One region of the Plantactinospora sp. BB1 genome, then DNA from elsewhere that is predicted to be linked to it. Evidence: predicted binding sites of a transcription regulator. Region 1 holds the regulator's gene; the other holds the start of a gene.
The links. Region 1 encodes HrcA, which represses chaperone genes, less so after heat shock. Its sites were predicted from a motif close to GGTTNGCACNCTCNNNNNGAGNGTGCNAACC; they were not measured.

Region 1 (15,153 bases):
GAGTTCGGGCAGCCGGTGCCGGGCGACGGCGGGGATCTCCGGCAGCGTCTCCCGGCCGGCGGCCAGCTCGGTCCACCAGGCCAGGTCCGCCCGGGCGAGGTCGGCGAGCCGGGGTACGCCGAGCGCCGCCAGTTCCACCGGGGGCTGCCGGAGCGCCGCCGCGGCGGTCGCGTACGCGTCGAGGGTCGCCGCCAGCTCGGCCGGCGCCCAGGGCAGCCCCGGCATCCGGCCGTCGATGGCGTCCAGGCAGATCACGTGGTACCCGGCGGCGGTCAGCGTCCAGCGGGGGCGGGCGACGGCGAGCCCGGCCGGCAGTACGGCGGTGATCGCCGCCTCCCGGGCGTACCAGTCGCTGAGGTGTCGCTGGTCGACCAGGGACGCCGCCTTGACGAAGACCCGGTCCCCGGCGACGGTCTGCAAGACTCCGGCGAATCCCCGGGTGAAGCCGCCACCGGCGGTGCCGGCCCAGCTGACCCGGGCGCCCAGCCGGGCGGTGATCGCGGCCCGCAGGTCGGCGGGGAGATCGGCCCAGCCCGGGCGTACGGCGGTCGCGTCATACGGTCGGGGCGGTACCGAGATGGCGGCCATGTCGTCAAGTCTGCCCCGGCCCGGCCGACCGGCCGGGATTTCGGCCCGCTGTCGCCGGCCGGGGCGCCCCCCGCTGCCGGGCTCGGGTGCCTGCTGTCGCCGGGCTCGGGTGCCCGCTGTCGCCGGCCGGAGTGCAGGCCCGCCGCCGGGCGGATCGGCCGCCGCCGGCCGTGTTCCGGCGGCGCCCCGGAAGCCCCTGGGATGCGGAATCCCGGTGATGGTGACGGAACTCGCGGCGGTGATCCGGCGGCCTCGGCCGGGCACCGTCCGGCGGCATGGGAACATAGAAGGCCCATCGTCGTCAGCCAAGCAGAACGGACCGCCGTGCCACCGACGCCCGACTCCGGCGCGAACTCCCCTGGTGCCACCGACCCCGGCCGCATCAGGAACTTCTGCATCATCGCCCACATCGACCACGGCAAGTCGACGCTGGCCGACCGGATGTTGCAGCTCACCGGCGTGGTCGACCCCCGGCAGATGCGTGCCCAGTATCTCGACCGGATGGACATCGAGCGGGAGCGCGGCATCACGATCAAGAGCCAGGCGGTCCGCATGCCGTGGACCGTGCGGGAGGGCGACCAGCAGGGCGAAGAGGCCGTGTTGAACATGATCGACACGCCTGGGCACGTGGACTTCACCTACGAGGTGTCCCGGTCGCTCGCCGCCTGCGAGGGGGCGATCCTGCTGGTCGACGCCGCCCAGGGGATCGAGGCGCAGACCCTGGCCAACCTCTACCTGGCGCTCGAGAACGACCTGCACATCATCCCGGTACTCAACAAGATCGATCTGCCGGCCGCCCAGCCGGACAAGTACGCCGAGGAGTTGGCGCACCTGATCGGCGGGGATCCGAGCGACTGCATCCGGGTCTCCGGCAAGACCGGCGAGGGCGTGCCCTACCTGCTGGACGAGATCGTCCGGCAGTTCAAGCCGCCGGTCGGCGACGCGAAGGCGCCGGCCCGGGCCATGATCTTCGACTCCGTCTACGACGTGTACCGGGGTGTGGTGACGTACGTCCGGGTGATCGACGGCCGGATCGAGGCGCGCGACAAGATCAAGATGATGTCCACCGGTGCCGTGCACGAGCTGCTGGAACTCGGCGTGATCTCCCCGGAGATGCAGAAGGCGGGTGCGCTCGGCGTCGGCGAGGTGGGCTACCTGATCACCGGCGTGAAGGACGTCCGGCAGTCCCGGGTCGGTGACACCGTCACCATCAACGCCCGACCGGCGAGCGAGGCGCTCGGCGGCTACAAGGACCCGAAGCCGATGGTCTACTCGGGGCTCTACCCGATCGACGGCTCCGACTATCCGGCGCTGCGGGACGCGCTCGACAAGCTGAAGCTCAACGACGCGGCGCTCAGCTACGAGCCGGAGACCTCCGCCGCGCTCGGCTTCGGCTTCCGCTGCGGCTTCCTCGGCCTGCTGCACCTGGAGATCATCGGCGAGCGGCTGGAACGGGAGTTCAACCTCGACCTGATCTCGACGGCCCCCAACGTGGTCTACCGGGTGGGTCTGGAGGACGGCAAAGAGGTCACGGTGACCAACCCCAGCGAGTACCCGACCGGCAAGGTCGCCGAGGTGTACGAGCCGGTGGTCCGGGCCACCGTGCTGACCCCGAACGACTACGTCGGCGCGGTGATGGAGCTCTGCCAGGGGCGGCGCGGCTCGTTGCAGGGGATGGACTACCTCTCCGCCGACCGGGTCGAGCTGCGCTACACGCTGCCGCTCGCCGAGATCATCTTCGACTTCTTCGACCAGCTCAAGAGCCGTACCAAGGGCTACGCCTCGCTGGACTACGAGCCCACCGACGAGCAGCGCTCCGACCTGGTCAAGGTCGACATCCTGCTCAACGGCGAGCCGGTGGACGCGTTCAGCGCGATCGTGCACAAGGACAAGGCCTACAACTACGGCGTCAACATCGCGGCGAAGTTGCAGAAGTTGATCCCCCGGCAGCAGTTCGAGGTGCCGATCCAGGCGGCGATCGGCAACCGGGTGATCGCCCGGGAGACCATCCGGGCCATCCGCAAGGACGTGCTGGCCAAGTGCTACGGCGGTGACATCAGCCGGAAGCGCAAGCTGCTGGAGAAGCAGAAGGAGGGGAAGAAGCGGATGAAGATGGTGGGCCGGGTCGAGGTGCCGCAGGAGGCCTTCATCGCCGCCCTCTCCACCAGCGACTCCGGCGACGGCAAGGGTGGCGGCAAGAAGTGATTCCCCGGGGGTACGGCCCCGGCGCGTCCTTCTGTCCCCGGTGCGCGGCGGCCCTGCCCGGCCCCGCACCGACCACCTGTACCCGGTGCGGCTACCAGCTCTTCGTCAACGCCCGTCCGACCGTCGGCCTCGTCATCCTGGACCGTCCGTCGTCCGGGCCGGCCGCTCCGGCGGTCGCGGAGCCGCGCTTCCTGGCCCTGCGTCGGGCGGCGGAACCGATGATCGGCCACTGGGAGACGCCGGGCGGGTTCTGCGACGGCTGGGAGCACCCGGCCGAGGCGGCGGTCCGGGAGGCCCGGGAGGAACTCGGGGTGTCGATCACCCTTGGTGACCATCTCGGCATGTACGTCGGCAGCTACGAGTTCCAGGACGAGATTTTGCCGGTCCTCGACAACTTTTTTCTGGCCACCCTGGACGACCCGCGGGTCGTGCTCGACCCGGCCGAGTCTGCCGAGCTGAGCTGGTTTTCCCTGGTGGATCCGCCACCGCTGGCCTTCGGCACGATGGACGTGGCGGTTCGGGAGGCGGCGCGACGCTTGGGTGCCTAGGGCGGTTTGAGATTTTCGGCCTTCGGGAATCTACCAGTCACCACAACAACGTGTGACGCATCCGAAGGAGGACGGCCGTGGAACTCACCGTCTGGGGTATCATCACCGCGCTCATCGTCGGTCTCGTTATCGGCGCCCTCGGTCGTCTGGTCGTACCAGGCCGCCAGGACATCCCGATCTGGCTGACCATGCTGATCGGTGTCGGCGCCGCGCTGCTCGGTACGGTCATCGCCCGGGCCGCCGGTATCGCGACCGAGACGGCCGGCATCGACTGGATGGAGCTGCTGATCCAGGTCGCGCTCGCCGCCATCGGTGTGGCCCTGGTGGCCGGAGTCGGCCGTCGGCGCCGAGTCAGCCGGTACTGAGCACCCCGCTCCCCGGTAGCAAGGGGCGTCGGCCGACTCTCGGCCGGCGCCCCTGCTGGCGTTCTCGCCCCGCTTGCCGCCGGAGCCGTCGAGCCCGCTTGTCGCCGGGAGCCGTCGAACCCGCTGCCGGCCGGAGCGTCGAACCCGCTGCCGGCGGGAGCGGCAGATCGGGCCGGATCGGTCTGGCGCCGATTGCCGGGAACCGCTAAATTCACCACGGCCGTACGATCGACTGTCGTGATCGACTAGCCGGCATCACCTATAGTTGTGAACGTCCATTCGCATTTGCTCAAATGATCTCCCCATGTTACGCTCTGTAAGTGTCCACGGACTCTCTCCCGGGAAGCGTCAGGGTGTCGCCTCTACAGCTTTCGGATCAGCATCCCAAGGTCGCGTTGTACCTTGAGGCGTACACCCCCCTGGTCGAAGAGTGGTTCTCCGCGCTGCGGGTTTCCAGTGGGCTGAGGGAATTGCGGCAGGACGGGCCGGGCCGGGATCTCGTCGAGAATCTGCAAAGGCTCGACCAGCTTTTCCGGGACCTGGTCGACGGCATGTTCGCACACCCGACACCGGTGCTGGAGCGCGCCGTCGCGGTCGTGGCCGCACACCGGGAGGCGGTCGTCTGGGAGGACCAGCTGGTGCCGAGTCCGGGTGCCGGTGCCGAGGAGCTGGCCGCCTCGCTGCGACACAAGTTCAAGCGCAACATCAGCCTCGCCCTGCTGGAGGCGTTGATCTGCCTGGAGTCGGCCCTGAGCTACGGGCGGGACACCCTGGGCCTGTCCGGAGAGACGCTGGAGCGCACCCTGCGGGGCAGCACCTCCATGCTGGCCAGCCTCTCCGTCCTGCACGACCAGCAGGAGATGGCCCGGATGCGGCAGTTGACCGGCGACCCGACCGAGATCCAGCATCCGAGGTTCACCGTCGCGGACATCGTCCGGGGCGCCTTCCGGATCGGGCCGGACAAGTTCCGTGCCGTCGGCCCCGAGGGGCAGCAGAGGATCCGGTTCGGCAGCGTCCCGCCGCACGGGGTCGAGGTGACCAGCCCGACCATGAAGTGTCCGGCGCACCGGCTGACCAACGAGGAGGGCCAGCCATTGAATAACGAGCTCTGGGCCCTTCTCATCGACGTCTACCGGATGTCCGGTCGGCTGGCCTAGCGCGACCCGAACGGTGCCGGTCGGCTCGGCTGAACATGAATGGTTCGGCAATTCCGTCGCGTTGGCGTCCGCGTTCCGCGGGGAGAATAGGCGCCGACCGGTCGTCGCCGTCCACCCGAATCGGCGACCGCATCCCGGCCGAGGCGGCAGGCTCGTCGCGAACCACTTCCTACGGCATCGGTAGAACTGCCAATGCGACGGGTGAATTACCCAGGGTTATGCGCCGGTTCCATTCAGCGCAAAGGGTTCCGGAACCGGCGGCCGGAAATCACCGGCCGGCTGACCGGTCGGGGTCCGGCCCGATCTCCGGAAACAAAGCGGTGGTGACTGCGCCGGCCCCGACGGAATCGGCACAGCCACCACCCTCGGCCCGGAAGCTCAGCGCAGCCAGGGGATGCTGCGGTCGAGCAGACCGCGCTCCTTCAGCTCCTTGCGCAGCGGGATCTCGTCGTCGACGTACCCGTTCCAGTTGATGCCCCAGTAGTTGGCGGTGTGCGTACCCTCGCCGAGCAGCTGGCGCTGCACCGGGGTCCGGTTCTGGTACCACTGCCCGTTCTTGTCCGGGTGCAGCTCGTCCAACGGGCGGATCCACCGGTAGGTGTAGCCCACGAAGAGCATCTTCCGGGTGATGTTGGAGAGGTTGGTGGACCGGGAGTGCCACTGCCGCCGGTCGAAGATGAAGGCGTCGCCGGGGTTGGCCGTGATCTCCACGGTCCCCTCCGGGTCCGGGTTCTGCACCGTCAGGTCGGCCGGACGCGGCAGCGAGTTCCACAGGTGGCTGCCCGGGATGACCTTGGTGGCACCCCGGCCCTTCTCGGAGAGGTCGGAGAGCACGTACGCGACCTTGAGCGAGAACATCGGCCGGGGCAGGTTCGGATCCATCGTCTCCGGGTCCGAGTTCTGCCGGTAACCGTCCTGGTGCCAGCCCCAGTACGGCTTCTCCGGCTCCAGGGCCGGCGGGGTGACGTCCAGGTGGTTGTGGTGGGTGTAGATGTTCCAGCCCGCGAGGCCCCACATGTAGGGGAAGGAGATCGGGTGGGTGAGCAGCTCGCCGAAGAGCTCGTCCCGCTCCAGGAAGCCGAGCAGGTGCAGGGTGCCGTCCTTGGTGGTGTTGCCCTTCGCCTTCTCCTCGGCGTAGACCCGGTCGACCGCCGCCTCCAGGGCCGCGCGGTGGTCCTCGGTCAGGACGTTGCGGAGCAACAGGAAGCCCTGCTCGTGGAACTCCTTGCGATCCGTGTCACTGATCGGCTCGTAGCCAGTGCGGCCGCCGTAGTCGAACACCGCGTCCCCTCCCCATAGGGTGAAACTCTTTCTGAGCACAGGCTGCCGATCGTAACTCCCTCCGCAAGACCCGCAGCCCGGCGCTCGGCCGTCGGATCGGCGGCGGCCATCCGGGGGTACGCAGGGCAGCGAGCCTTTGACACACGGCAACGAAACGGTCGAAAAATGGGGGAGTCTGTGGCGATCTGACCGTTTGTGCAATCACTGCCAGTTAGTGATCGTTCCGGGAAGCAACAGAATCGCCGGCGGATCAGTCCGCGAAGGCGGCTCAGTCGGTGAAGACCTCGGCGACCACCTGGTGCGGTGTCGGCGGTACGCCCTTGACCGGCGCCCAGGTGCCGCCGTCCGCCGTCCACTGGAGGTCGCCGAAGCGCACCGTCTTCACCCCGTGGTCGTCGGCGTGCGACACCAGCCAGTGCGCGTAACGCCAGCCCACCTGCGGATCCGTCGTCGGTACGGCCAGACCGGTCAACTCGGCTGGTACCGAGGTCTCCAGCCGGCCCCAGTCGAGCTTCAGCCCGGCGGTCAACGCCACCGCCGCCGCGTTCCCGCGCATCGCCGGCTCCCGGCCCACCGTGCAGGCCACCGCGCCGGTGGCGTTGCCGAGCAGGGCCCGGGTCAGCACCTCGGACTCGTCCGCCCACTGCTGGTACGCGTTGGGGAAGGCCGACCGCTGCACCCGCTGGGCCGCGACCGTGACCTCCATCTGCTCCCAGCCCCGGACCCTCTTCAGCGCGTTGTAGAACCTGGTCGCGGCGTAGCGCGGATCCCGGATCTGCTCCGGCGTGCCCCAGCCCTGACTCGGCCGCTGCTGGAACAGCCCGACCGAGTCCCGGTCGCCGCCGGCCAGGTTGCGCAGCCGGGACTCCTGGAACGCGGTCGCCAGGGCCACCACCACGGCCCGCTCCGGCATCTTGCGCCGGATGCCCACCGCGGCGATGGTGGCCGCGTTCGCCATCTGCTCGGCGTTCAACGTGACACGGCCGTCCGCCTCGACCACGCAGCCGGGGGCGGCGCTGGGTAGCGGCAGCTTGTGCCCGAACTCCCGGGCACCCAGGTAGACGCCGAATCCGGCAACCGCCGCGAGCGCCACGCCCGCCGCCACCACGGCCCGAGTCCGCACCGCCACCCCCTGCCCGATAGTCGGACACAGCCTACTTCGACCGCCCAAAATCCGGACCGGGTCACGGTCGGGTCAGCGGCCGGCCGGGCCCGAGTCAGCTACCGGGTACCCACCGGGCGGGCCGTTTCTCCCCGAACGCCGCAACACCCTCGCGCCCCTCCTCCGAGTGGAAGTACCGCACCGAGAGGTCGCGCAGCCGCGCCAGCTCGGCCCGGAAGCTCTCCGTCGAGCCGCGCCGGAGCAGCTCCTTCGCCCCGGCCAGCGCGCCGGGGGCACCCCGGACCAGCGCCAGGCAGTACGAGGCGACCGTCTCGTCCAGCGCCTCGGCCGAGGTGACCGTGGTGACCAACCCGATCTCGGCCGCCCGACGGCCGTCGAAGGTGTCCCCGGTCAGATACAGCTCGGCGGCGGCCCGTGGCTGCAACCGGGGCAGTACGGTCGCCGAGATCACCGCCGGGATCACCCCGAGCCGTACCTCGGTGAACGCGAAGGTGGCCTCCTGGGCGCAGATCGCCACGTCGGCCGCCGCGATCAGGCCGAGGCCACCGGCCCGGGCCGGCCCGCCGATCCGAGCCACCACCGGCTTCGGGCACTCCCAGATCGCCGCGAGCACGTCACCCAGCATCGCCACCGGCACCGTGCCCTCGCGGTACGCCGCCGCCGTCTCCTTCAGGTCCGCACCCGAGCTGAAGACCGGCCCGGTGTGCGAGAGCACCACCACCCGGACGTCGTCGTCGGCCGCCGCCGCGCCCAGCGCGTCGAGCAGTTGACCGAGCAGGGCGCTGGAGAGCGCGTTGCGGTTGCGCGGGCTGTCCAGGGTGAGAGTTGTCACTCCGTGCGTGGTAGACACCCGGACGAGCGGATCAGGGGCTGAGGTCATGCCGGCACACTAGTCCCATGCCTGGAGTGCTCCCAGCGGGCGAGCCCGTACCCGTCGACGGGGCGCTGCCCGCCGCCGCCCTGGCCACGGTGGGTGACCGCGGCTTCGGCGTCTACGTCCACGTGCCGTTCTGCGCCAGCCGCTGCGGCTACTGCGACTTCAACACGTACACCGCGACCGAACTCGGCGGTTCGGCGGGCCGGGACGGCTACGCCGACCAGGTACTCGCCGAACTGCGCCTGGCCGACCGGGTGCTGGCCGATCGGCCGCCGGCCCGGGTCGACACGGTCTTCGTCGGCGGCGGTACCCCCACCCTGCTGCCCCCGGACGACCTGGCCCGGATCCTGGACGGCATCGACCGGACCTGGGGACTTGCCGCCGACGCCGAGGTCAGCACGGAGGCGAACCCGGAGTCGGTGACCCGGGAGTCGCTCAAGGCGCTCCGGGCGGCGGGCTACACCCGGATCTCCCTGGGCATGCAGTCGGCCGCCCCGCCGGTGCTGGCGATCCTCGACCGCCGGCACACCGCCGGCCGGGCCACCGAGGCCGCGCAGGAGGCCCGGGAGGTCGGCTTCGACCACGTCAACCTGGACCTGATCTACGGAACGCCGGGGGAGCGGGCCGAGGACTTCGCGGCGTCGCTTCGGGCGGTGCTGGCCGCCGGGGTCGACCACGTCAGCGCGTACGCCCTGATCGTCGAGGACGGCACCCGGCTGGCCGCCCGGATGCGGCGCGGCGAGCTGGCGTACCCGGACGACGACGTGGCGGCGGACCGCTACCTGGCCGCCGAGGCGGCGCTCTCGGCGGCGGGTTTCTCCTGGTACGAGGTCTCCAACTGGGCCCGTACGCCGGCCGCGGCCTGCCGGCACAACCTGCTCTACTGGACCGGCGGCGACTGGTGGGGCCTCGGCCCCGGCGCGCACAGCCACGTCGGCGGGGTCCGCTGGTGGAACGTCAAGCACCCGTCGAGTTACGCGGCCCGGCTGGCGGCGGGGCACTCCCCGGGGCAGGCCCGGGAGGTGCTCTCGGCCGAGGAGCGGCGGACGGAGGAGGTGCTGCTCGGGCTCCGGCTCGCCGCCGGGCTGCCGCTGTCGGTCCTCGACGACGCCGGTCGGGCGGCTGCGGCCGGAGCCTGCCGGACCGGTCTGCTGGACGGGGCGGCGTACGACGCGGGGCGGGCCGTGCTCACCCTGCGCGGCCGGCTGCTGGCCGACGCGGTGGTCCGGGACCTGCTGCCCTGATCCGACCCGTTTCGACCCCGGATGGCGCGATGGCCCGCGCCGGAGCCGGCGCGGGCCGTCGCGGAGACGGTTCGGGCGTTACTTGATCATGCGGATGGTCATCGGGTACCGGTACAGCACGCCCTCGTTGGCCTTCATGCCGGCGATGACCGAGAAGATCAGCACGATCACCCAGGCGATCAACGGCAGGAAGAACAGCACGATGGTGCAGGTCCCGACGATCAGCGAGACGATCGAGATGATGCCCCAGGTGATCTGGAAGTTGAGCGCCTCGACCGCGTGTGCGCGTACGGTCGGCGACTCGTTGCCCTTGGCGAGCAGCGCGACCAGCGAGGCGATGAAGCCGACCACGATGCCGCCGAAGTGCGCGATCAGGGCCCAGGTCTTCTCGTCGCTGTTGGCGTAGCCGGACGGTGCCGGGGCGCCGTACGGGTTGCCCGGCGGCGGGTAGCCACCCGGCGGCGGGTAGCCGGCGCCCGGGTACCCACCCGGGGGCTGACCGCCGGGGGGCGGGTAGCCGCCACCGGGAGGTGGGTAACCGCCGGCCGGCGGGTAGCCGCCGCCGGGCGGGGGATAACCGCCACCGGAGGTCGGATAGGTCCCGCCACCTGACGTCGGGTACGTCCCGCCACCGGAGGTCGGGTACGTCCCCGCGCCCGAGGTCGGGTACGTCCCGCCGCCCGAGGTCGGCGGGGGCGTGCCGGGCGCACCGTACTGCGGTGCGGCGGGCGGGGGGTACCCCTCGCCTGGTGTCGGGTATTGGCCCGGATTCATCGGGGTGGTCGGGTCCTGGGGCGGACCGCCGTATTCTCCGGGAGGGCGAGGCGGTTCAGTCATGGAGGTCACGGTAGGACTCCCGATCAACCAGCGCCAGCCGCCCCCCGAATCGAATCTGGACAATGGCCGACCGTACCTGCTAGGTCCACCGGGGTAGGGTGTGCTGGCAAGCCTGTTGTCCAGGTTCGGATATCCCCTCCAAACGATCATCGCGCCGGGTACGCCTTGGTCGTAGACTGGCACTCGCTACAGTCGAGTGCCAGGGCGGACCTGGCCCGACCGTCGTGGTCGCCCCGGTCGTTTCGCCCAGCCGGGGCCGGGACGTCGCAGGGAGGTGAGGATGGGTCTCGACGACCGCAAGCTCGACGTGCTGCGCGCGATCGTGGAGGACTACGTCGCCACCCAGGAGCCGGTCGGCAGCAAGGCCCTGGTCGAGCGGCACCAACTCGGGGTCTCCCCGGCCACCGTCCGCAACGACATGGCCGTGCTGGAGGAGGAGGGCTACATCCGGCAGCCGCACACCAGCGCCGGCCGGGTGCCCACCGACCGTGGTTACCGGCTCTTCGTGGACCGGCTCTCCCGGGTCAAGCCGCTCACCCCGGCCGAGCGCCGGGCGATCGAGCGTTTCATGGTCGGCGCGGTGGACCTCGACGACGTGGTGCACCGTACGGTCCGGCTGCTCGCCCAGCTCACCCGGCAGGTGGCCGTGGTGCAGTACCCGAGCCTGGCCCGCTCCGCCGTCCGGCACCTGGAACTGGTGCCGATCTCCACCACCCGGCTGATGCTGGTCATGATCGCCGACACCGGTCGGGTGGAGCAGCGGCTGGTCGAGCTGCCCATCCCGATCACCGCCGACGACGTGACGGACCTGCGCCGGCTGGTCAACGAGCGGCTCGTCGGCAAGAAGCTGGCCGACACCCCGCCGCTGGTCCAGGCGCTGGTCGAGGAGGTGCCTCCGGGGCTCCGCCCGGCGATGACCACGCTCGCCACGGTGCTGCTGGAGACCCTGGTCGAGCGGCACGAGGAGCGGATCGTGATGGCCGGCACCGCCAACCTGACCCGGGGCGGACTGCTCGACTTCCAGGGTTCACTGCGACCGATTCTCGAGGCGCTCGAGGAGGAGGTCGTTCTGCTCAAGCTGATCGGCGAGGTGGAGCCGAACACCCTCCAGGTGCGCATCGGCGACGAGAACGAGATCGACAACCTGCGGGCCACCTCGGTGGTCAGCACCGGATACGGTCCGGGTACGACCATCGTCGGCGGACTCGGCGTGTTGGGGCCCACTCGGATGGACTACCCGGGCACCATCGCCACGGTGCGGGCCGTGGCACGCTACGTCGGCGACGTGCTGGCGCAGAACTGACCACCAAGCTCACCCCTGACGACCGGCGGACGGTAACGCGAGACAGACATGAGGACACGGAACGCAGTGGCCAAGGACTACTACGGGATTCTCGGCGTCAGCCGGGACGCCTCCGACGACGACATCAAGCGCGCCTACCGCAAGTTGGCGCGGCAGTACCACCCGGACGTTAATCCGGATCCGGAGGCACACGAGAAGTTCAAGGACATCAACGCCGCGTACGAAGTCCTCTCGGACGACCAGAAGCGGCAGATCGTCGACCTCGGTGGCGACCCGCTGGCTCCCGGTGGCGGCCCCGGTGCCGGCCCGGGCGGTGCCGGCGGGCCGTTCGTCGGCTTCCAGGACATCATGGACGCCTTCTTCGGCGCGGCGGGTGGCTCCCGGGGGCCGCGTCCGCGTACCCGGCCGGGTGCCGACGCCATCCTGCGGCTCGAACTCGACCTGCACGAGACGGCCTTCGGGGTCGAGGCGCCGATCGCGGTGGACACCGCCGTGCTCTGCACCACCTGCACGGGGGCCGGCACGGCGCCCGGCACCCACCTGGCCACCTGCGAGGCGTGCGGCGGGCGGGGCGAGGTGCAGTCGGTCCAGCGCACCTTCCTCGGCCAGGTCGTCTCGTCCCGGCCGTGCACCGTCTGCCAGGGGTACGGCACGGTCATCCCGCACCCCTGCCCGACCTGCGCCGGGGACGGCCGGGTGCGTACCCGTCGCTCGCTGACCGTCAAGATCCCGGCCGGGGTCGAGGACGGCATGCGGATCCGGCTGGCCCAGCAGGGCGAGGTCGGCCCCGGCGGCGGTACTGCCGGCGACCTCTACGTCGAGATCCACGAGCGGCCGCACGACGTCTACTCCCGCAAGGGCGACGACCTGCACTGCCGGGTCACCGTGCCGATGACCGCCGCCGCACTCGGTACCCGGCTGACCATCAAGACGCTGGACAGCGAGGAGCCGGTCGACGTCAAGCCGGGCACCCAGCCGGGCTCGACGCTGCGGCTGCGGGCCCGGGGAGTGCCACACCTGCGCGGTACCGGCCGGGGCGACCTCTACGTGCACCTCGACGTGCGTACCCCGACCAAGCTCGACGCCGAGCAGGAGCGGATGCTGCGCGAGTTCGCCAAGACCCGGGGCGAGGAGGTCGCCGAGCTGACCAAGCAGGGCGGCTTCTTCTCCCGGATGCGCGACGCCTTCAACGGCCACGCCTGACGGCCACGCCTGACGGCCACGCCTGATTGGCGCGTCGTCCGGCCGGCGAGCCGTGCCGGCCGGACGACCCGCTAACCTGCTCGCCGTGAGCGCGCCGCTGTTCCTGGTCGAGTCGTTGCCGCCGGACGACTCCGTCACGCTGGACGGTCCGGAGGGGCACCACGCGGCGACCGTGCAGCGGCTGCGTACCGGCGAGGAACTGCTGCTCGCCGACGGACGCGGCGGCACCCTGACCGCCGTGGTCACCGCCGTCGGCCGGGGCACCCTGACCGCCGCGGTCACCTCCCGGCGGTACGTCGACCCGCCCGACCCGAGGCTGGTGGTGGTGCAGGGCATCGCCAAGGGCGACCGGGCCGAGCTGGCCGTGCAGGCGATGACCGAGGTCGGGGTGGACGAGATCGTGCCCTGGGCGGCGGAGCGTTCGGTGGCGCAGTGGCGCGGCGACCGGGGCGCCCGGGCCCGGGACCGCTGGGCGGCGACCGCCCGTGAGGCGGCCAAGCAGGCCCGCCGCGCCTGGCTGCCGACGGTCGCCGGCTCGGCGCAGGCGCCGGACGAGTCGACCCGGGCGGTGGCCCGGCGGGTCGCCGAGGCGGCGGCCGGTTTCGTGCTGCACGAGGAGGCGCGGGCGCGGCTCGGCACCGCCGACCTGCCGCCCTCCGGCGACATCGTGCTGGTGGTCGGTCCCGAGGGAGGCGTGTCGCCGGCCGAGTTGGCGACGCTCACCTCGGCGGGTGCCGTACCGGTCCGGCTCGGCCCGGAGGTGCTGCGTACCTCGACCGCCGGGGTCGCCGCCCTCGCCGTCCTCTCCACCCGCCTCGGCCGATGGTGACCCGCAGTTCAAGATTCTTGTAGATCTGCGGTCAGCTCCGAACCACAGATCTACAAGAATCTTGCGGGAAGGGGTGGGTCAGCGGTCGAGGGTTGTGGACTGGCGTATGTCGGCGATGCTGTGCGCCGCCTCGACCCGGTAACGGCCGGGGCGGGTCTGCCAACCGTCCCGCTCCCAGACCTGGAAGATCCGGGCCGGCAGGGGCACCCGGACCGTCGCCGCCGCTCCGGGAGCCGCCTCGGCAGCGGCGAAGCCGGCCAGCCAGCGGACCGGACGGTCCGGCTCGGCGGCCTCCGGGCCGACGTACACCTGCACCACCTCGCGGCCGGGGCGGCGACCGGTGTTGCGGACGGTGACCACCGCGACCGGCCCCTCCGCCCCCTCCTCGACGGTCAGCGACTCGTACGCCCAGTCGGTGTAGCCGAGGCCGTGCCCGAACGGGAAGAGCGGTGCGGCCCGCCAGCCCCGGTAGCCGACGAAGATCCCGTCGGTGTAGTCGAGCACCCCGTCGACCGGGGTGGTGGAAAGCGCCGGGCAGTCCTCCGGGCGGCGTGGCCAGGTGGTGGGGAGCCGTCCGCCCGGTTCCGCCCGGCCGAGCAGCACGTCGGCGAGCGCCGCCCCGGCCTCCTGCCCGGGAAACCAGGTGAGCAGGATCGCCGCCACCTCGTCGGCCCAGGGCATCAGCACCGGGGAGCCGGCGTTGACCACCACCACCGTCCGGGGATTGGCCGCCGCGACCCGCCGGACCAGCTCGTCCTGCCGGCCGGGCAGCGTGAGCGTGCTCCGGTCGAACCCCTCCGACTCGACCTCCTCGGTGGTGCCGACCACCACCACCGCCACGTCGGCGTCGGCGGCGATCCGGACCGCCTCGTCGAGCAGGGCGTCGTCCGGGGCGACCGCGGGCTCGGCGTGCCCGAGGGTGACGGAGACGAAGCCCGGGTGCTCGCCGTCGACCATCCGGCGGGTGAGCCGTACCTCGACCGGCTCACCGGCCCGTACGGCGATCTCGAACCGGCGCTCCACGGTGGCCCGGAAGACGGTGCCGGGCTCCTCCGACGGCTCGTAGAGCGGGCCGTCGAAGATTTCCGTGCCGTCCACGGTGAGGGTGAGGACCCCGAAGCCCTCGACGGCGAGCCGGGCGGTGCCGCTGCGCAGCGGCGTGTGCACGGCGGCGAGTTCGATGCTGACCAGCTCCTCCGGCGGCAGCCCGTCGGGCAGCTCACCCATCCAGCGCACCGTCGCCCGGTCCAGCTCCGTCCGGTAGCGCTCCCGGCCGTCGGCGTCGCGCAGCGTCGCGGTGATCGGCGTCCAGGCCACCCCGCCGGCCGCCGGCAGCCGGAGCCGGGGGTCGGCGCCGACCGCGTGGTCGAGGTCGGCCTCGGGCAGCGCGGCGGTCAGCCCGGCGAGCGGGGAGATGGCGTGCGGCGGCACGACCAGCGCACTGCCGCCGCCCTGGATCTGCGCGTCGTCGGCGAGCGCGCCGAGCACCGCGACCCGGCGCAGCTGACCCGGATCGAGCGGCAGCAGGTCGCCGTCGTTGCGGGCCAGCACGAAGGAGCGGACCGCGACCGCGTGCGCCAGGGCGGCGCCGTC
Region 2 (15,153 bases), 2.5 Mb from region 1:
ATGAGCGGAGCACCGGCCAGCGCGGTCTCCTCCTGACCCGAGGTGAGCACCCGGGGGATGCCCAGCTCGATCAGCTGCTCCAGCGCCTCGAACGGGTCCCGGACCATGTCGAAGGCCCGGTGGAAGGTGACGCTGGCACCGTCGGAGGCCTCGAGCAGCCGCCGCATGGTCGGCAGGTCGAGGTCGCCCTCCGGGGTCAGCGCACCGATCACGATGCCGTGCGCGCCGACCGTCACCGCCGCCTGCACGTCGCGGACCATCGCGTCGACCTCGTACGGGGAGTAGATGAAGTCCCCGCCCCGGGGCCGTACCAGCACGTGCACCCGGATCCGCTCGACGTGCCGCAGGGCCAGCTCGATGGTGCCGATGCTGGGGGTCAGCCCGCCCTCGAACAGTCCCGCGCAGAGTTCCACCCGGTCGGCGCCGGCCCGCTCCGCCGCCAGCGTCCCCTCGACGCTGTCGACACAGATCTCGAACGTGCTCATGCCAGCCTTTCCGATGACCGAACCAGGTTCTTGACAACCCGAACCACCAGGGCCATCCAAGGGTGCCCGATCGGTCCGGGCAACCGCATGTGGGAAAGAACGCCTTCGGCGGCCGGTCCGGCGGGGCGGAACGTGACGCCCGGGGCGGGACGGGACGAAGCGCTCAGCGGGTGATCTCCATGAAGGTCACCAGCAGCAGCAGGGTGGCGACGGCGACGGCGAAGACGATCAGCAGCTCCCGCCGGCTTCCGGTGCCGCCGCCGACCGGCTCGGCGACCTCCGGCGCCGCCGGCAGATCCCGGGTGACGGTGGCCAGCTCCCCGAGGGTACGGGCGGTGTAGACCGCACCGACCCGCTCGGAGAACTCCTCCAGGCTCAACCTGCCCTGCTCGGTGTGCCGTTGCAGGTCGGCGACCACCCGTTGCCGATCCGAGTCGGAGGCGCGCAGTTGCCCGTCCACGCCGGACAGCGTACGCCCCGGTGCCCGGTCAGCCCGCGTCGAGCGGGTCGGCGAGCAGGTGCTCGAAGGCCAGTTCCGCGGCACCGACCAGCGCACCGTCCTCGCCCAGTTGCGGGGTACGCAGTCGCACCTGCTCGCGCGGGGTGGGCAGGGCCAGCGAGTTGAGCCGGCTACGCACCCGGGCCGCCGCCGCGAGGTAGACGTCCCGGAGGGTGCCGCCGAAGATGACCACACCCGGGTTGAAGATGTTGATCAGATTCGCCACCCCGAACCCGAGCCAGTCGCCGACCTGCCGGACCGCCGCCTGGGCGTTCGCGTCACCCCGGGCGGCCGCGTCGACCACCCGCAGGGCGGCCTCCCGGCCCACGGCCTCACCCCGGCCGGCCGCCAGCAGCAGGGCGTACTCGCCGATCTCGGTCTCCCAGCAGCCGTACGAGCCGCAGCCGCACGGACTTCCGCCGGGGTTGACCACCATGTGCCCGACCTCGCCGGCGTAACCGCCCTGCCCGGTCAGCCGCCGCCCGCCGACGATGATCCCGGCGTCGATGCCGACGTCCCGGTGCAGGTAGATGACGTCGTCGTAGCCGCTGGCCGCACCCCGGGCGTGCTCGGCGACCGCGCTGGCGTCGGCGGCGTTGCTGACCAGCACCGGGCGCTCCTGCGGCAGCAGTTCACCGAGCGCCTCGGCCAGTCGCTTGTCCAGCTCGCCGCCGCCGGCCCAGGCGGCGCTCTCCGGCCGGATGTGCACCGCGCCGTCCGGGCGGCGCAACCGGCCGCAGACCGCCACGCCGCTGCCGACGTAGACCGAGCCGTCCGGTACCGCCTGGTGCATCTCCTTCACGAAGCCGGCCAGCAGCGGCAGGCTCTCCACCGCCGGCAGCCCCGGCGGCCGCTCGGCCTGCCGGCGGTCGAGTACGACCCCGCCCAGCCCGATCCGGGCGGCCCGCAACCGGTCCACCTCGACGCTGTACGCGTACGCGAAGACCCGCCCCGACTCGGGCCGGACGACCAGCGACGGCCGTCCGGCCCGCCCGGTCTCCCGGGGTGCCCGTTCGCTGACCAGCCCGGCGGCGGCCAGTTCGGCGGTGAGGGCGCCGATGGTGCTCCGGTTCAGCCCGAGCGAGGTGGTCAGCTCCGCCCGGGAGGTCGCTCCGTGGATGTGCACGTACCGCAGCAGCGCGCCGAGATTCTGCCGGCGAATCTCCTCCTGGCTCGGCCCCGCGCGCATCGTGCCCCTTATCGGTTACCGGTCGCTGCGGCCCGGCGTCGGGAGAGGGCGTCCACACTGGCCGCGAGCAGCAGCACCAGTCCGGTCACCACGAAGGTGAAGCCGGAACTGCGGCCGAGCAGCCCCATCCCGTTGTCGATGACCGCGATCACCGCGCCGCCGAGCACCGCGTCCACGATCCGGCCCTTGCCACCGAAGAGGCTGGTGCCGCCGATCACCGCCGCGCCGACCGCGTAGAGCAGGACCTTACTGCCCCCGGTGTTGGCGTCGACCGAGGTGGCCCGGCTGGCCGCCACGATGCCGCCGATCGCCGCCATCGAGGAGCAGATCACGAAGACCGAGATCCGGATCCGGTCCACGTTGATGCCGGCCCGCCGGGCCGCCTCGCGGTTGCCGCCGACCGCGTAGACGTGCCGGCCGTACGCGGTGCGTTGCAGTACGAAGGTGAGCACGACCAGCAGGACGACGATGATCGGCACCACGATCGGTACGCCCTTGAGCGAGACGAGCACGTTGCGGCTGCGTTCCAGGTTCAGCAGGTAGACGGCGGTACCGGCGATCACCGCCAGCGCCCCGATCCGGATCAGCACCACGGCGAGCGGCTCGGTGACCAGCCCGAGCGCGCTGCGCTTGCGGTGCCGGATCAGCTGCACGGCGGCGTAGCCGGCCACGCCGAGCAGGGTCAGCGCCCAGCCGAGCCACGGCGGCATGTTCCGGTTGGCGATCGCCACCAGCACCTCGTCCCGGACGGAGACGTTGGTGCCGCCCTTGATCAGCAGCAGCACGATGCCCTGGAAGGCGAGGAACGCCGCGAGGGTGACCACGAAGGACGGGATGCCGACCTTGGCCACCAGGAAGCCGATCACCAGCCCGATCACCACGCCGGTGACGAGCGCGGCGGCGACGGCGACGTACCAGGGATAGCCCTGGAGGGTGACGAGCTGGGCCAGCACCGCCGCGCAGACCCCGCTGGCGAAGCCGGCGGAGAGGTCGATCTCGCCGAGCAGCAGGACGAAGACCAGCCCCATCGCGATCAGCGTCACCGCCGCGCCCTGGGTGAAGAGGTTGGCGAAGTTCCCCTCGGTCATGAAGTTCGGGCGCAGCGCGGCGAAGACGACGCAGAGCACGATCACACCGAGTACGGCCGGCAGCGCGCCCATGTCGCCGCCGCGTACCCGGGCCAGGTAGTCCCGGAAGTGGCTGCCGACCGTGGGCACCGGCGCGGCCGGCACCTCGACCGGCGGCACCACGATGGTGGGAGGGGCGGCGCTCATCTGTCGACTCCTGCGCTCGTCGTCTCGGTGCTGGGTGGGGTGTCGTGCTTGCCGTTGCCGTTGCCGTTCTCGCCGGTCAGCCCGAGGCCGCCGCTGCGTCCGGCGGTGATCAGCTCGACCACCTGGGCGTGCGTGACGTCGCTGGTCCGCAGCTGCGCGACCATCTGCCCGAGGTAGAGCATGGCGATCTGGTCGGAGACGGCGAAGACGTCGTTCATGTTGTGCGAGATGAGCACGACGGCGAGACCGTTGTCGGCCAGCCGGCGGACCAGTTCGAGCACCTGGGCGGTCTGCGCCACGCCCAGTGCGGCGGTCGGTTCGTCGAGGATGACGACCCGGCTGTTCCAGAGCACGGCCTTGGCGATCGCCACGGTCTGCCGTTGCCCGCCGGAGAGGCTGGAGACGTGCTGCCGCAGCGACTTCACGGTCCGCACGGAGAGCCCGGCCAGGGTCTCGGCGGCCATCTGCTCCATGGTGGGCTCGTCGAGGACGAGGCCGCTGCGCTTCTCCCGGCCGAGGAACATGTTCTGCACGATGTCGAGGTTGTCGCAGAGCGCGAGGTCCTGGTAGACGACCTCGATGCCGAGGGTGGCGGCGTCCCGGGGGTTGTGGATCTGCACCGGTCGGCCCTCGAAGAGGATCTCGCCGCCGTCGGCCGAGTGGATCCCGGCTACGCACTTGACGAGGGTGGACTTGCCGGCGCCGTTGTCACCGACGAGTGCGGTCACCTCGCCGGGGTTGACCGACAGGTCGACGTCGCGGAGGACCTGGACGGGACCGAAACTCTTGTCGATCCCGCGCAGCTCCAGCAGGGGTGTCGCGGACACGGGTTGGTCTCCTTTACGCGGGTGTCCGGTGGCGGGTGCCGATCGCGGGGTGTCCGATCACGGGTCCGGTCCAGTTCTCTGGGGCGGCGAGGACGCCGCCCGGTACGGATGGTTCCGTACCGGGCGGCGTCTCGGCGGGGCGGTCGAGCCCGCTGCCGTCGTACGGTCAGCTCACGCCGGCCTCGGTGCAGGCGGCGGCGAAGGCGTCCTTGCAGAGCTCTTCCTTGGTGACGTAGCCGTCGGCGACGACGTCCTTGACGTTCTCCTTGTAGATGGCCTTCGGCTCCAGCAGCACGGCCGGCACGTCCCGGTTGCCCTCCGGGTCCCGGACGGTGGTGGGTGCGGCCTTCTTCTCGCCCTTGGCCAGCGCGATCGCCAGCTCGGCGGCCGCGTCGGCCTCCTGCTTGACCGCCTTGTAGACGGTCATGCACTGGTCACCGACGAGGATGTTCTGCAGGCCCTGCACGGTGGCGTCCTGGCCGGTCACCGGAACCTTGCCGTTGAGCTTGTTCCGCTTCAGCACGGAGATGACCGCGTTGCCCAGCCCGTCGTTCGCGGCCAGTACGCCGTCGATCTTGCCGTTCTGCTGGGTCATCATCTGCTCGAAGATCGTGCCGGCCTGGGCGTTGTCCCAGGCGGGTACCCACTGGTCGGGGCCCTTGACGTACTCCTTGGAGTCGTACTTGGCCTTCAGCACGCCGTCGTAGCCGTTCTTGAAGAGCGTGGCGTTGTTGTCGGTCTCCGAGCCGTTCAGTTCGGCGATGACCGGGTTCTTGGCGCCCTTGTCGGTCAGGCACTTGACCAGACCCTCGCCCTGGAGCTTGCCGACGGCCTCGTTGTCGAAGCTGACGTAGTACTCGGCCGAGCCGCCGAGGGTCAGCCGGTCGTAGTCGATGGTGGGTACGCCCTGGCTCTTGGCCTTGTCCAGCACCGCCTTGCCGGTGCCGGAGTCCAGGTTGACGATCATCAGGACGGTGACGCCCTCGGTCAGCATCTGGTCGGCGAGGGTCTGGAACTGCGCCTTGTCGCCCTGGGCGTTCTGGATGGTGTGCTTGACGCCGGCCGCGTCGAACGCCGCCTCCAGGTATTTGCGGTCCGCGGTCTCCCAGCGGACCGAGGAGGCGCTGTCCGGAAGGATGACGCCGATCTTCGGCTCGGGGGTGTTACCGCTGCCGTCGCCGGAATCGTCGCCGCAGGCGGCGAGGCCGCCCGTGGTCAGCAGGCCCACGGCGGCGATGGTGAGGATCCCTCTGCGCATTGCACGGGTCCTTTCGGGGTGGGTGTGGTGTCTCGGGTTCCAGCGGTGGTACGCCTGGACGGTCGTCGTGCGGCCCGTGGCCTCCCCCCGTTGGGCTGCCTGGATAGCGGCTCCGCCGGGTCGCGCTTCGGCGGGGCGTCGGTGGGCCGTGGCGATCGCCCGCCTCACTTTTGTTGTGTCCGGCAACGTATTGCGCGAAGACTCCTCGGGGCAAGGTCACCGAGGCCACGAGTTTGTTGTTGGCGATAACAATTCGGCAACGTGACCGACATCCCGGGATCGGCCGGTGGCGATACGCCGGAAATGATCGATCCTGCGGCGGCCCGGACGGACCGCCCGGACCGCCGGCCGAGGGCGTGGACCGGGCGACCGAGGACGGGGATCAGGGTGCGGCGACCGGCGCGGTGGTGGCCGAGGTGAGCCGGATCAGGTCGGCCGGGGCGAGTTCGAGTTGCAGCCCCCGGCGGCCCGCCGAGACGTAGATGGTGGGGAAGCGCTCGGCCGAGGCGTCGACCACGGTACGCAGCGCCTTGCGCTGCCCCAGCGGACTGATCCCGCCCCGGACGTAGCCGGTGGTCCGCTCGGCCAGCGTCCGGTCGGCCAGCGTCGCCCGCTTGCCGCCGACCGCCGTCGCCAGCGTCTTCAGGTCGAGTTCCCCGGTGACCGGTACCACCGCCACGGTCAGCACCCCGTCGACGCTGGCGACCAGCGACTTGAAGACCCGCTCCGGCGGTACGCCCAGCGCCGCCGCCACCTCGGCGCCGTAGTTCGGCGTCTCCGGCGCGACGTCGTACGGGTGCAGCGTGTGCGGGATCCGCTGCCGCGTCAGCAGCGCGGTCGCCGGTGTGCCCCTGCCCGCCACGGTCCGCACCCTACCCGGTCGACGCCGCCGGTTCCGGGGCCGGCACCGGACGGCAGAGCAGCACGGTAGGTGCGTCGGCGACCCGGGTCAGCACCAGGCTGACCGGCAGCGAGCCGGTCAGCCGCAGGTCGCGGCGGAGCCGCTCCGGCTCCAGCGCCGAACCCCGCTTCAGGATCTCCACCCGCCCGACGTCGAGGTCGCGCAGCCGGGTACGCAGCCGCTTCAGCGAGAAGGGCAGCGACTCGAGCACCTCCAGGCACCGGGCGTACGGGGTGGGCCGGGCGGCGTCGGCGTAGACGTACGCGATCTCGGGGTCGGCGAGGGTGCCGTCGACCGTACCGGCGAACTCGGCCACCAGGTGCGCCCGGACCACCGCCGGGTCCGGGTCGTAGAGGAAGCGCCGGACCGGGCCGACCGGGGCCCGGCGGGTCCCGTCCCCGGTCAGCTCGTGCACCGCCGTCCCGGCCAGCAGGGTGGCCCGACGGGGTGCGGCGGCGAGCGGGCCGGACCAGACGGTCGCCTCGACCAGGTCGCCGTCGACGCTGACCCACTCGCCCTCGGCGCTGGCCGGCAGCAGCCGGTGGTCGATCCCGGGCGCCACCTTGAAGACCGTCCGGGGCACCCGGTCGGCGAGGCCGAGCAGGAAGTCCCAGGGCGGGGAGTAGGCGGCCGGGTCGAAGATCCGCCGGCCGGTGCCGGCCCGGCGCCGGGCCGGGTCGCAGAAGACCGCGTCGACCGGGTCGTCGACGGCGGTCAGGTCGAACCGGGTCGCGTCGCCGAGCGTGACGGTGAACCGGTCCGCCACCCCGGCCGCCTCGGCGTTCGCGGCGGCCATCGCCGCGGTGACCGGGTCCGCCTCCACGCCGTACACCCGGATGCCGGCCCGGGCGGCGGCGAGCGCGTCGGCGCCGAGACCGCAGCCGAGGTCGACCAGGGTGGCCACCCCGGCGGCGCGCAGCCGGGCGGCCCGCCGGGCCGCGACCCCGGCCCGGGTGGCCTGCTCCAGCCCGGCCCGGGTGAAGAACATCCGGGCCGCCGCCGGGCCGAACTTGGCGGTCGCCCGGCGCCGCAGCTCGGCCTGGGTCAGCGCGGCGGCGGCCAGCCCCGGGGGTACCCCGGCCGAGCGCAGCGCGGCCGCCGCGCCCAGCGGGTCGCCGCCGGCCAGCTCGGCGGCGGTGGCCAGCGCGGTTGACCCGTCCGGGGTACGCAGCGCGGCGAGCTGCTCGACGTCCACCGGAGCATTGTGCCGGCCGGGGGCGGTCCCGGGCGTGTCGGGTTGGCACTCTCCTTGACGGAGTGCTAGCCGTCGGCATAACCTGCCGTTAGCACTCTCAAACCGAGGGTGCCAGCTTTCGGGCCGCTGTCCGGGAGCTGAACGCCAGGCGGACCGGCACCCGCGACGACGGACCCGCCCGGTGGCATGTGGCAGATTGACGCTGGTCGGCTCGCCGGCCGGCACAGAAACCAGTACCCCAGGAGGGTATGCCCGTGACTACCGCGACCAAGGTTGCGATCAAGCCGCTCGAGGACCGGATCCTGGTCCAGGCGAACGAGGCTGAGACGACCACGGCGTCGGGCATCGTGATTCCCGACACCGCCAAGGAGAAGCCGCAGGAGGGCACCGTCCTCGCTGTCGGCCCCGGCCGTTTCGACGACGACGGCAACCGGATCCCGGTTGACGTGAAGGTCGGCGACACGGTCATCTACTCGAAGTACGGCGGCACCGAGGTCAAGTACGCCGGCGAGGAGTACCTGGTGCTCTCCGCCCGCGACGTCCTCGCCGTCATCGAGAAGTGATCTGACTGATCCAGTGACGCTGCCCCGGACCGGCCCTGCCGGGCCGGGGCAGCGCTCGTGAAGGGACCCTGTTTACACAATGGCGAAGATTCTGAGCTTCTCGGATGACGCCCGGCACCTGCTGGAGCACGGTGTCAACACGCTCGCGGACACGGTCAAGGTCACTCTCGGCCCGCGCGGGCGCAACGTCGTCCTGGACAAGAAGTTCGGTGCTCCGACGATCACCAACGACGGCGTGACCATCGCCAAGGAGATCGAGCTCACCAACCCGTACGAGAACCTCGGCGCGCAGCTGGTCAAGGAGGTGGCGACCAAGACCAACGACGTCGCCGGCGACGGGACCACCACCGCCACCGTGCTGGCCCAGGCCATGGTCCGGGAGGGGCTGCGCAACGTGGCCGCCGGTGCCGGGCCGGCCGCGCTCAAGCGGGGCATCGACCTGGCCGCCGAGAAGATCTCCGAGGCACTGCTGGAGAAGGCCGTCGAGGTGGGCAGCCGGGAGTCGGTCGCGAACGTGGCGACCATCTCGGCGCAGGACGCCACCATCGGTGACCTGATCGCCGAGGCGATGGAGAAGGTCGGCCGGGACGGCGTCATCACCGTCGAGGAGGGTTCGACCCTCGCCACCGAGCTGGAGGTCACCGAGGGTCTCCAGTTCGACAAGGGCTTCATCTCGCCGAACTTCGTCACCGACACCGAGTCGCAGGAGGCGGTGCTCGACGAGCCGTACATCCTGATCACGACCCAGAAGATCTCCTCGATCGAGGAGCTGCTGCCGCTGCTGGAGAAGGTCCTCCAGACCGCGAAGCCGCTGCTGATCATCGCCGAGGACGTGGAGGGGCAGGCGCTCTCCACCCTGGTCGTCAACGCGATCCGCAAGACCGTCAAGGTCTGCGCGGTGAAGGCGCCCGGCTTCGGCGACCGGCGCAAGGCGATGCTCCAGGACATGGCGATCCTGACCGGCGGCGAGGTGGTGGCCCCCGAGCTGGGCTACAAGCTCGACTCGGTCGGCCTGGAGGTGCTCGGCACCGCCCGCCGGGTGGTGGTCGACAAGGACAACACCACCGTGATCGACGGCCGGGGCCGGGACAACGACGTCTCCGAGCGGATCACCCAGATCCGCAAGGAGATCGAGGCGTCCGACTCCGACTGGGACCGCGAGAAGCTCCAGGAGCGGCTGGCCAAGCTCTCCGGCGGCATCGCGGTGATCAAGGCCGGTGCGGCGACCGAGGTCGAGATGAAGGAGCGCAAGCACCGCATCGAGGACGCGATCGCCGCGACCAAGGCCGCGGTCGAGGAGGGGACCGTACCGGGCGGCGGCGCCGCGCTGGTGCAGATCCGCTCGGCGCTCGACGGCGACCTGGGCCTGACCGGTGACGAGAAGGTGGGCGTCTCGATCGTCCGCAAGGCACTGGTCGAGCCGCTGCGGTGGATCGCCCAGAACGCCGGCCACGACGGCTACGTGGTGGTGCAGAAGGTCGCCGAGCAGGGCTGGGGCAACGGCCTCGACGCCGCCACCGGCGAGTACAAGGACCTGGCCAAGGCCGGCATCATCGACCCGGTGAAGGTGACCCGCAACGCGGTCACCAACGCGGCGTCGATCGCCGGGCTGCTGCTGACCACCGAGAGCCTGGTCGTGGAGAAGCCGGAGAAGGCCGAGCCGGCCGCCGCCGGTGGGCACGGCCACGGTCACGGTCACGGCCACCAGCACGGTCCGGGCTTCTGACCGGTCCGGTCCGGATCACACCGATCCGCACCGCCCGACCGCGACACCGGGATCCGCGTGAGCGGGCCGGCGTGGGACCTCCCACGTCCGGCCCCGCTCACGCGGATCTTCGTTTCCGGGCTGTCGCCGCCCCGGCCCACGAACCCCGGCGCCTTTCCGCCCGGGCCACGGCCGATGGACACTGGTCCGATGAGGGTGCTCCCGGATCTGGGCGGTGACGGGCCGATGGCGACGACCCCGGCGGGACGCGGCGCCCTGCCGCGCCGGTTCGGTGCGCTGGCCGGGGTGGCCGCCGCGGCGGTCGCGGTCGGCGCGGCCGAGGTGGTGGCGGTGTTCACCGGCGCCCGCTCCGCCCCGCTGGTCGCGGTCGGCGGCGCGGTGGTGGACCTGGCGCCCGCCCCGCTCAAGCGGTTCGCCGTCGACGTCTTCTACGTCTACGACAAGATCGCACTCCTGGTCGGCACCGCCGTGCTGCTGGCCGGGTTCGCCGTCCTGGTCGGGCTGGTCGCGGTCCGGTCACGGCCCCTCGGGTACGCCGGGATCGCCCTCTTCGGCGCGGTCGGGGTACTCGCGGCGCTGACCCGGCCCGAGGCCGGCCCGCTCGCCGCGCTCCCCTCGCTGGTCGGCGCCGTACTCGCGGCCGGCGTACTGCGGCTCTTCGTCGCCGGACCGCTCGGCCGGTCCCTGGCCGCACCGACCGTCGCGGTCACCGCCCACCCGGACGAGTACGCCCGGCGGCGGTTCCTGACCGGGGTCGGGCTCGCGGTCGGCGGGGCGGCGGTGGGTGGCTTCGGCGGGCGCTGGCTGTCGACCCGGCGGGGTGTCTCGGCCGCCCGTGCGGCGGTCGAGTTGCCGGCCCCGGCCAGCCCGGCGGCGCCGGTGCCGGCAACCGCCGAACTCGGGGTTCCGGGGCTGTCGTCGTACGTCACGCCGAACCGGGACTTCTACCGGATCGACACCGCACTCGTGGTGCCCCGGGTGGACCCGGAGAGTTGGCGGCTGCGGATCCACGGTCGGGTGCGGAACCCGGTGACGCTGCGCTTCGCCGACCTGCTCGCCCGGCCGATGATCGAACGGCACATCACCCTCGCCTGCGTCTCCAACGAGGTCGGCGGGGAGCTGGTCGGCAACGCCCGCTGGCTCGGCGTACCGCTCGGCCCGCTGCTCGCCGAGGCCGGGCCGCTGCCCGGCGCCGACCAGGTGGTGGCGCGCTCCTCCGACGGCTGGACCTGCGGCAGCCCGACCGAGCTGCTCACCGACGGCCGGGACGCGATGCTGGCGGTCGGGATGAACGGCGAACCGCTGCCGATCGAGCACGGCTTCCCGGCCCGGGTGGTGGTGCCCGGCCTGTACGGCTACGTCTCGGCCTGCAAGTGGGTGGTGGAGCTGGAGCTGACCAGCTTCGCCGACTTCGACGCCTACTGGGTGCCCCGGGGCTGGTCGGCGCGGGGGCCGGTCAAGACCCAGTCGCGGATCGACACCCCACGGGCGGGCCGGACGGTGCCGGCCGGCCCGGTCACCGTCGCCGGGGTGGCCTGGGCGCAGCACGTCGGGATCCGCCGGGTGGAGGTACGCGTCGACGACGGGGACTGGCAGCCGGCGACCCTGGCCGGATCGGTCTCCACCGACACCTGGGCGCAGTGGTCCTGGCGATGGCTCGCCACCCCGGGCGAGCACACCCTGCGGGTCCGCGCGACCGACGCGACCGGGGCGGTGCAGACCGGGCAGTCGCGCCCGGTCGAGCCGGACGGGGCCACCGGCTGGCACACGGTCACCGTGACGGTGGGCTGAGCGCCCGGGGGCGGGCCGGGCGCGGGCCGTCGTCGGGTCAGGCGGAGCGTTGGATCGGTACCGGCTCGGGCCGAGCGTTGGTGGCGGGCATCGTCGACCGGAACGGCCGGCCGAGCCGGGCCTCCAGCCTGGCCACGTCCACCCGGCTCTGTCGACGGTCGGCGAGGTCCTCCCAGCCGACGGCGAGCAGGCGGAGCCGCTCGGACTCGCTGAAGCCACCCCACACCCCGTACGGCTCGCGTACGGCGAGCGCGTGGGCGGCGCATTCGGCACGAACCGGGCAGGTCACGCAGACCGCCTTGGCGCTGGCCTCGCGACGGTTGCGGGACGAGCCTCGCTCACCCTCCGGGTGGAAGAACTGGGCACTGTCCCGGCCCCGGCACGCGCCAAGCCGTTGCCACTCCCACAGATCGACGATGGGTCCAGGCAGCCTGCGTACGTTCGACATCAGCACCCTCCTTCCGCGCGGCACCGCGATGACCTGCTCGGCCGAGATCCGGGCGGCGGGCCGCGCAGGCGCACCGATCCGACCACGGGTTCCGGTACCCCGGGTGTGGACGGCTCACACGTACTTGATCGCGAACTTCTGGCGCCGAATCCGCTCCCTGGGGCGAATCGTCCAAAAAGTTTGTGGTTCATCCGTGGAAACTCATCATGATCATTCACCGGCGTGGTCTCCTCGTTGCGGAGAGGAGAGCACCGTGCGCACCGTTCTTGTCTGCGTCCGGACCCCGCTCGCGGCCCAGAACGTCGCGGCGGCGGCGGCCCGGCTCGGGTTGGCCGCCGCTGTCCGCACCGCGGTGTCCGACCCCGAAGCCATGCTCCGGCTCGCCGAGCGGCCGGCGGACGTGGTGCTCGCGGACACCGCGCTCACCCGCCCGGACAGCGTCGGCTTCACCCGGCGGGTCCTGGCCCGGTCACCCGGGGCGGCGATCCTGCTGCTCGGCGCCGAGGACCCGGGAGTCGCCGCGGCGACCATCGCGGCCGGCGCCCGGGGGTTGATCCAGGGCAGCGACCACGACCTGGTGAGCGTGGTCGCGAAGGCGATCCTGCTGCTCGGCGGCCGGCCCGGTCGGGGCGGTGCCGCCCTGCCCGGCGGCGCGCTGGCCGGCGGCGGTCAGGCCGGTCCCGTCGGTGCCGGCCGCGGCGGCGAGCCCGGTGAGCCGGGCGGCCAGCCCTCGGCCGGGCAGCGGCTGGGCAGTGTGGTGCGGGCGCCCACCGGACCCGGCCGGGACGGTCCGGGCGGGGAGACGCCGGGCGGCCGCTCACCGGGGGACGAGTCGGCCCCGCGTCGGCGCGAGGACCCGGAATCGCGTACCGGTGCCGGCGAGACCACCGGGGAACAGCCGACCGGGCCGGCGGTGGTACCGGCCCAGCGTGGCGACGACCCGAACGCGCCGACCGACCAGGGCACCTCGACCGGTACCGCCCCGGGGCAGTCGTACCCGACGGAGAAGGCCGGCCCGGACGGGCCCGGCGGAGGCGCTCCGGGCCAGGAGTCGCGCGGCGCCGACGGCCCGGGCGGAGCCGGCCGGGCCGCTCCGGCCCGCCGGCCGGTGCTGACCGAGCGCGAGATGCAGGTGCTGGTCGGGATGGCGGACGGGAAGAGCAACGCGGAGATCGGCCGGGAACTCTTCGTCTCCGAGGACACCGTGAAGACCCACGCCCGGCGCCTGTTCCGCAAGCTCGGAGCCCGGGACCGGGCGCACGCGGTGGCGGCCGGGTTCCGGGCCGGCCTGGTGGCCTGACCCCCACCCGGTGGGCCGTCCCCGCTCAGCGCGGGGTCTCGGTCTCGGCCTCGCCCTCGTTCTCGTCGGCGGTCTCGCTCAGGGTGTCGTGCACCCCGTCCGCGTAGCCACGGGCGTATTCCCAGGTGACGTAGTGATCCGGGTCGGGATCGTAGGCCGGCTCGTGCACCCGGGGCCGGCCCGAGGTCAGCAGGTGCCGCAGGTTGCCCCGGAGCAGGTCCCAGTCGAAGTAGTGCGGCTCCCGGCAGTCCTCGCACTCGATCACGAGGCCGCGTACCCCGACCGGACCCAGCAGCGCCTGGTAGATCTCCAGGTCGGCGAGGTCCTCCAGCACGTCCTGGCGCTCGACCTCGCTGAGCGGGTCGAGTTCGGTCTCCTCGCCCGGGTCGTCAAGGCCGGCGGAGGGATCGGCGGGGTCACCGTTGAACGGGTCGATCGGCTCCTCGTGCACCCCTCCACCGTAGTCCCAACACCGCCCGGCGTGGTCACCCGTTGTGGCCTGTACCGCCGCTGTACCCGCGCCCGCGACGCCCACCCCGCCGGATGGGTACGATGAACCATCGCGCCGTACCCCGGGGCGAACCCTGGCGCCGCCCCGCGCGGGCAGCCTGTCCGACCAGCTCAGCGCCGACCGACCCGCGTCGGCGAGATCGCGGCCGGGTCGGCGGTGACCGTCGTCGATCGTCAACCGGAGCACCGTCAACCGACCAGAGCACCGTCAACAAGCATCGTCAACCACAGCAGCAGGGGACACATCGTGGAGAACCGACCCACCAACGACCTTCCGCTGGCCACCGACGCCGACCAGCTCGCCGGGCACCTGCCCGAACTGCCGGCCGGTTCGGCCCGGGTGGTGCCGCTCGGGTTGACCTTCGACGACGTACTGCTGCAACCCGGCGAGTCCGAGATCATCCCGAGCCGGGTGAACACCATCACCCGGCTCAGCCGCAACGTCGAGATCGCCATCCCGCTGGTCTCCAGCCCGATGGACACGGTGACCGAGGCGCGGATGGCGATCGCGATGGCCCGCAACGGCGGCATCGGGGTACTGCACCGCAACCTCTCGATCGAGGACCAGGCGCTCCAGGTCGACCTGGTGAAGCGCTCCGAGGCCGGCATGGTCACCAACCCGGTCACCTGCGGGCCGGACGACACCCTGCGGGACGTCGACGCGCTCTGCGGCCGCTACCGGATCTCCGGGGTGCCGGTGACCGACGCCCAGGGCACCCTGGTCGGCATCGTGACCAACCGCGACATGCGGTTCGTCACCGACGGCGGTACCCCGGTACGCCAGATCATGACCCCGATGCCGCTGGTCACCGCCGAGGTCGGGGTGACCAAGGAGGAGGCGCTCGACCTGCTGCGCCGGCACAAGGTCGAGAAGCTGCCGATCGTCGACCCGGACGGGCGGCTGCGCGGCCTGATCACCGTCAAGGACTTCGCCAAGAGCGAGCAGTACCCGCTCGCCACCAAGGACGACGCCGGCCGGCTCCGGGTGGCCGCCGCCGTCGGGGTCGGCGAGGACGCCTACAAGCGGGCCCGCGCGCTGGTCGAGGCCGGGGTCGACGTGCTGATCGTGGACACCGCGCACGGGCACCAGCGGGCCGTGCTCGACATGGTCGGCCGGCTCAAGAAGGACACCACCGTCGACGTGATCGGCGGGAACGTGGCGACCTACGCGGGGGCGAAGGCGCTGG

Region 2: the regulator HrcA is predicted to act here: its motif matches at 7,715-7,745, upstream of groES (co-chaperone GroES).

The regions. Positions count from the first base shown of each region.
Region 1 covers NZ_CP028159.1:7,991,344-8,006,496, reverse strand. Annotated here, with positions in the region: gene C6W10_RS35165 (phosphotransferase) at 1-588, opposite strand, end outside; gene lepA (translation elongation factor 4) at 913-2,793, shown strand; gene C6W10_RS35155 (NUDIX domain-containing protein) at 2,790-3,341, shown strand; gene C6W10_RS35150 (GlsB/YeaQ/YmgE family stress response membrane protein) at 3,419-3,706, shown strand; gene C6W10_RS35145 (hypothetical protein) at 4,102-4,863, shown strand; gene C6W10_RS35140 (phytanoyl-CoA dioxygenase family protein) at 5,242-6,144, opposite strand; gene C6W10_RS35135 (hypothetical protein) at 6,413-7,273, opposite strand; gene C6W10_RS35130 (enoyl-CoA hydratase-related protein) at 7,362-8,147, opposite strand; gene hemW (radical SAM family heme chaperone HemW) at 8,165-9,388, shown strand; gene C6W10_RS35120 (DUF4870 domain-containing protein) at 9,467-10,225, opposite strand; gene hrcA (heat-inducible transcriptional repressor HrcA) at 10,506-11,528, shown strand; gene dnaJ (molecular chaperone DnaJ) at 11,595-12,731, shown strand; gene C6W10_RS35105 (16S rRNA (uracil(1498)-N(3))-methyltransferase) at 12,817-13,560, shown strand; gene C6W10_RS35100 (glycoside hydrolase family 3 C-terminal domain-containing protein) at 13,639-15,153, opposite strand, start outside.
Region 2 covers NZ_CP028159.1:5,541,017-5,556,169, reverse strand. Annotated here, with positions in the region: gene C6W10_RS24200 (copper homeostasis protein CutC) at 1-485, opposite strand, end outside; gene C6W10_RS24195 (DUF1707 domain-containing protein) at 649-945, opposite strand; gene C6W10_RS24190 (ROK family transcriptional regulator) at 974-2,173, opposite strand; gene C6W10_RS24185 (sugar ABC transporter permease) at 2,182-3,447, opposite strand; gene C6W10_RS24180 (ATP-binding cassette domain-containing protein) at 3,444-4,274, opposite strand; gene C6W10_RS24175 (sugar ABC transporter substrate-binding protein) at 4,441-5,532, opposite strand; gene ybaK (Cys-tRNA(Pro) deacylase) at 5,915-6,394, opposite strand; gene C6W10_RS24165 (methyltransferase domain-containing protein) at 6,405-7,628, opposite strand; gene groES (co-chaperone GroES) at 7,877-8,191, shown strand; gene groL (chaperonin GroEL) at 8,271-9,917, shown strand; gene C6W10_RS24150 (molybdopterin-dependent oxidoreductase) at 10,143-11,708, shown strand; gene C6W10_RS24145 (WhiB family transcriptional regulator) at 11,746-12,156, opposite strand; partial or broken gene C6W10_RS39765 (helix-turn-helix transcriptional regulator) at 12,410-13,271, shown strand; gene C6W10_RS24135 (response regulator transcription factor) at 13,265-13,456, shown strand; gene C6W10_RS24130 (DUF5319 domain-containing protein) at 13,482-13,907, opposite strand; gene guaB (IMP dehydrogenase) at 14,214-15,153, shown strand, end outside.